Regions from separate parts of the Vreelandella piezotolerans genome, predicted to be linked through region 1. Evidence: predicted binding sites of a transcription regulator. Region 1 holds the regulator's gene; the other holds the start of a gene.

Evidence for each region. Region 1 encodes FNR, which switches genes on or off when oxygen is low (the NO sensors DNR and NnrR bind a similar motif). Its sites were predicted from a motif close to TTGATNTANATCAA; they were not measured.
Region 2: GYM47_RS07275 (OmpW/AlkL family protein) is a predicted target of FNR. The motif match lies at 1,277-1,290, and genes of this name have one in related genera.

The regions. Positions count from the first base shown of each region.
Region 1 covers NZ_CP048602.1:3,072,779-3,075,180, forward strand. The annotation lists gene hemN (oxygen-independent coproporphyrinogen III oxidase) at 1-1,012, shown strand, start outside; gene fnr (fumarate/nitrate reduction transcriptional regulator Fnr) at 1,071-1,820, shown strand; gene ttcA (tRNA 2-thiocytidine(32) synthetase TtcA) at 1,810-2,402, opposite strand, start outside.
Region 2 covers NZ_CP048602.1:1,591,285-1,593,686, reverse strand. The annotation lists gene pepQ (Xaa-Pro dipeptidase) at 1-569, shown strand, start outside; gene GYM47_RS07275 (OmpW/AlkL family protein) at 638-1,246, opposite strand; gene GYM47_RS07270 (diguanylate cyclase) at 1,743-2,402, opposite strand, start outside.

The DNA of each region.
Region 1 (2,402 bases):
AATGAGCGATTTGGTCGACCGGCTTGATGCCCGTTTTGGGTTATCGAACGCGCCAGATCGGGACTATGCCATTGAAATTGACCCACGCGAAGCGGATGTCTTTACCCTGCGACATCTCCAATCGCTAGGATTTAACCGCCTAAGCCTTGGCGTTCAAGATCTCGATCCGCAGGTTCAAGCGGCGATCAATCGCGTGCAGCCCCGGGTGCTCACCGAAACGCTCATGGACGAAGCGCATCGGCTCGGCTTTCGCTCGCTCAACCTCGATTTAATCTATGGCCTTCCCTTTCAAACCGAACGGCGTTTTGCCGAAACGCTTCGTCAGGTCATCGAGCTGGGACCAGCACGATTATCGGTCTTCAACTACGCCCACATGCCGACCCGCTTTGCACCCCAGCGACGTATCCAGTTGGCCGACCTGCCCAGCGCCGATGAAAAGCTGGCCATGCTGCACACCACTATCGAGATGCTCACCCAGGCGGGCTATGTGCATATTGGCATGGACCACTTTGCACGCCCCGACGACAGCTTGGCCCAGGCGCAGCGCAACGGCACGCTGCAGCGTAATTTTCAAGGCTACTCTAGCCACGCCGAGTGCGATTTGATTGGTTTGGGCGTATCCGCCATTTCTCGGGTCGACGATATTTACGCCCAAAACCCTACTCAACTCGCCCACTATGAAGCCGCTTTGGATGAAGGTAGGCTGGCAACGATAAAAGGACTACGCTTAAATAAGGATGACCTAATAAGAAGAGACGTCATCGAGCGGTTCATGTGCGATATGGTCATCGATCTCGACGCGATCGGTCAGCGTTGGCATATCGATGCGGCAGACTACTTTGCCACTGCCTTCGAGCGACTGGCGATCGCCGAACGGGATGGCCTCGTACAGCGTGAGGGCCTTCGGCTGAGCGCCACGCCGATCGGGCGATTGCTCATTCGGCATTTGGCCATGGCCTTCGACACTCACTTACAACGTCAGGATGGTCAGCGCTACTCGAAGATCGTGTGAGCGCCTTGAGCCGCCTGCCCCCTGTGCCTATGATGGCGAAAGAAGAAGGGAGACTCCTATGCCATATCCTGCCAGCCAACGACGTTCACTGCTGCAAGAGGCGCGCTGCCAGACGTGTAGTCTAAGCTCGCTGTGCTTACCGCTCGCCTTGGAGCTCGAGGATATGAGCCAGTTCGATGCGATCATTCGCCGCCGCTCGCCGTTGAAGAAAGGCGAACCCCTGTTCCGCCAAGGGGACGCTTTCACCAGTGTCTATGCGGTGCGCTCGGGTAGCTTGAAGCAGGTCACCAGCGAAGGCAACGGCCATGACCAGCTCACCAATTTCTTTCTACCCAGCGAACTAGTGGGTTTGGACGGCATCGACGAAGAGCACTACCCCGGCACGGTGATGGCTCTGGAAACGACGACGGTGTGCGAAATTCCGTTCGACCGCCTGGACTCGCTCTCCGAGGAGCTGCCCGAGCTGCGCGGCCAGCTCTATCGCAGCATGAGTAAAGAGCTGCGCGACGATCGGCGAATGATGCGTCTACTGTCGCGTAAGACCGCGGATCAGCGGCTGGCGAGCTTTTTGATTACGCTCTCTGATCGCTTCCGGCGGCGGGGCTACTCGCCATACAGCTTCCGCCTATCCATGTCCCGGGCCGATATGGGTAACTACCTGGGCCTAGCGGTCGAAACGGTCAGCCGCATTCTTAGCCGCTTTCAGCAGCAGGAGGTCGTGGCCGTCTCAGGGCGCGAGGTCAATATTTTGGACATGCAGCGCCTCATTACCCTGGCAGAAGAGGAGGCGCCAACGATCACACGTTGAAGGCTTGGATGCGTCCTTCCATCAAGGCCGCCTGCTTGGCTTCGAGACCGGCAAAGTCGAATAGCTCGCGATCGGCAAGCTGCGAGGGTGCCACGTTGGTGACTGCTTTGAACATGCTCTCCAAGCGCCCAGGATGCTTCTTGTCCCACTCCGCCAACATCTCTTTGACGATTTGTCGCTGCATGTTCGGCTGCGACCCACACAAATTACAGGGAATGATGGGAAACGCCATCTGCCGCGAAAACTCAGCAATATCCGCCTCTTTACAGTAGGCCAGCGGGCGGATCACGATGTTTTTACCGTCATCCGAGAGCAGTTTCGGCGGCATGGCTTTTAGCGTACCGCCGAAGAACATGTTCAGAAACAGCGTTTCTAGAATGTCTTCGCGATGGTGGCCGAGGGCAATCTTGTTCGCGCCGATCTCTTCGGCAAACCCATACAGCGAGCCGCGGCGCAAGCGCGAGCAGAGCGCGCAGGTGGTTTTACCCTCCGGGGTTTTCTCCTTTACCACCGAGTAGGTGTCACGCTCGAGAATGTGATACTCCACCCCCAGCTTATCCAAATACTGGGGCAAGACGTGCT
Region 2 (2,402 bases), 1.5 Mb from region 1:
CGGGCCGTCGTTTTCGCGGCTACTGTGCGGACATTACCCGTACCTATGCAGGCCCGGATGCACCCAGCGAATTTGGCGAGTTAATCAGCGCCATGCACGGTCTGAAAGATGAACTCATCACCCAAATCGTTCCTGGCATCGAGTTTCTAACGCTACATGAGCAGATGCACCGAGGCCTAGCCGATATATTGGTCTCGCACGGACTGTATCAGGGCAGCGCAGAGAGCGCCGTGGAAACCGGTGTTACCCGCGCCTTTTGCCCCCATGGACTGGGCCACTCATTAGGGATTCAGGTACACGATGTGGCCGGATTGAGGCAGCCAGACGGGAGCCCATCGCCAGCACCTGACACCCATCCAGCCCTGCGTCTTACCCGTACACTGCAAGCCGGTATGGTCATCACCATCGAGCCAGGCCTCTATTTCATTCCCATGTTGCTGGCACCACTGCGTAAAAAGCCCCACCCCATCGACTGGACGCTGGTCGACCGGCTCGCGGTGTGCGGAGGCATACGCATCGAGGATAATATCCTAGTGACAGAAGGCGGGCCTGAGAACTTGACGTTATAGTCATTCTCTTGCCCAATAAAAACGCCCGGCTTACGCATGTAAGCCGGGCGTATATGTATCGGATTGGTTTAGAAACGGTAAGTAATACCGCCGCCGATCGTCACTGGCTCGATATCGACTTCGCCAACGGTGGCGCCAGCCGCATTGATGTCGGCGCTCACGTCCGCGTAGCTAACATAGCCGTTCAGCATGACGTTATCCGTCACTGCCAAATCCACACCCGCTTGGCCGATGGCGCCGTAGCTCTCGTCGATGCTCAAGCCGGATGGCTCGCTGGAAAAACTCGTGTAGTTCAAACCAAGACCTACGTAAGGCTGAACTTTCGAGTCCAAACCACCCATCGGGTAGTAGTTGACCAGCAGGTTCACCGGCAGACGGTCGACGCTACCTGCGCTGCCGCCCGGTGTCGTGTTCAAGTCATGCTCGAATTTTTCAGAGCTGTTGAGTTCGACGCCAAATTTGTCGCTGAACAGGTAGCCCGCACCATAAGTGAACCCACGTGCGCTTTGTACGTTGAGGTCCGCACCGCCAACATTGCCATTACCTGAGCCCGTATCCGTTTGGGCAACACCGCCGCGAACAAACACATCGCCTGCTTCGTAGGCCATAACGGCTTGGCTCGCCATGACGGCACTGGCAGACACGATAGCGGCGGTGATCAATTTCATTTTGCTCATCAGGGTCATCCTCTTGCATCTTGCTTGGGATTGATGCTGGTCAACGCCAGCTAACCTATACAATATATAGTATAAGAACACCGTTTCCAAATTTCATGTGAAATTTTATTATAGGTTTTCTGGCTCTGATAGCTTTTGTTAACTATCGCGCTTGACAAACGAGCATAAAAAAAGTCCCCCGAAGGGGACCCAGGTGGAGCACGCCAGCTCACTCGGTGTATTGCCGGGCAGCGCCGCGGCAACGTTGCAAAGAAGGGAGAGCATTGAGTGCCGGTTGCATCGCGACCTTAATGACTCTATTCATTTGCGAGTTACCTTTTATATTGCGAGCTGCGTGCCAAAAAAATAATTTCTATTAAAAAACATAACCTTACTAAATAAATGAGTAAAGAAAGCGTTCGCTATCTCTTTACCCCATGAAAAAGCGCACCAGCGGCGCGCATTTTTCGCTGCATTGCTTCATAACGAATCACTCAACCGCCACCAGCAACTAGCCTTACTGGCTTACTTGATTGCGGCCGCCGCGCTTGGCTCGATAAAGTGCCTCATCTGCTAAAACCAAGAGACGGTCTTTGTTGTCCTCTGATACGTCGGTGCTACAGACCATACCTGCCGAGAGCGTGCACGCAAACTCCTGCTCCCCTTGGTTAAAGCGCAGGCGAGAAAAGTACTGGCGAATGTCTTCCAAGCGCTTCCGACCGTCCTCTGCGCTGCAGTGTGGCAGCACCACTAAAAACTCCTCGCCCCCATACCGGCCAATCATATCGGTTTGGCGTAGGCGCTGACGCAGCAGCGTCGCCACTGACGCAATCACGACGTCCCCTGTGGCATGGCCATAGGTATCGTTCACCGATTTGAAATGGTCGATGTCCACCATGGCGACCACCACCGAATAGTGCTGCCGGAAGCCACGACATATCTCATTGATCGCGGCACTTTTAATGCTGGCATGCTTGAGCAGCCCGGTCAGACTGTCTTTATTGAGCAGCGCCGACAGTGTGCGTGAGCGGGCCACGCGCACACGAATCGAGGCTACCAGCTGCGCAGCGAGAATGGGCTTGGTGAGGAAGTCATCGGCTCCGTGGCTGAGCGCATCTACCTGCTTACCTAAGTCCATCTCTGCCGACAAGAAGACGATGGGCAGACTACTCCACTC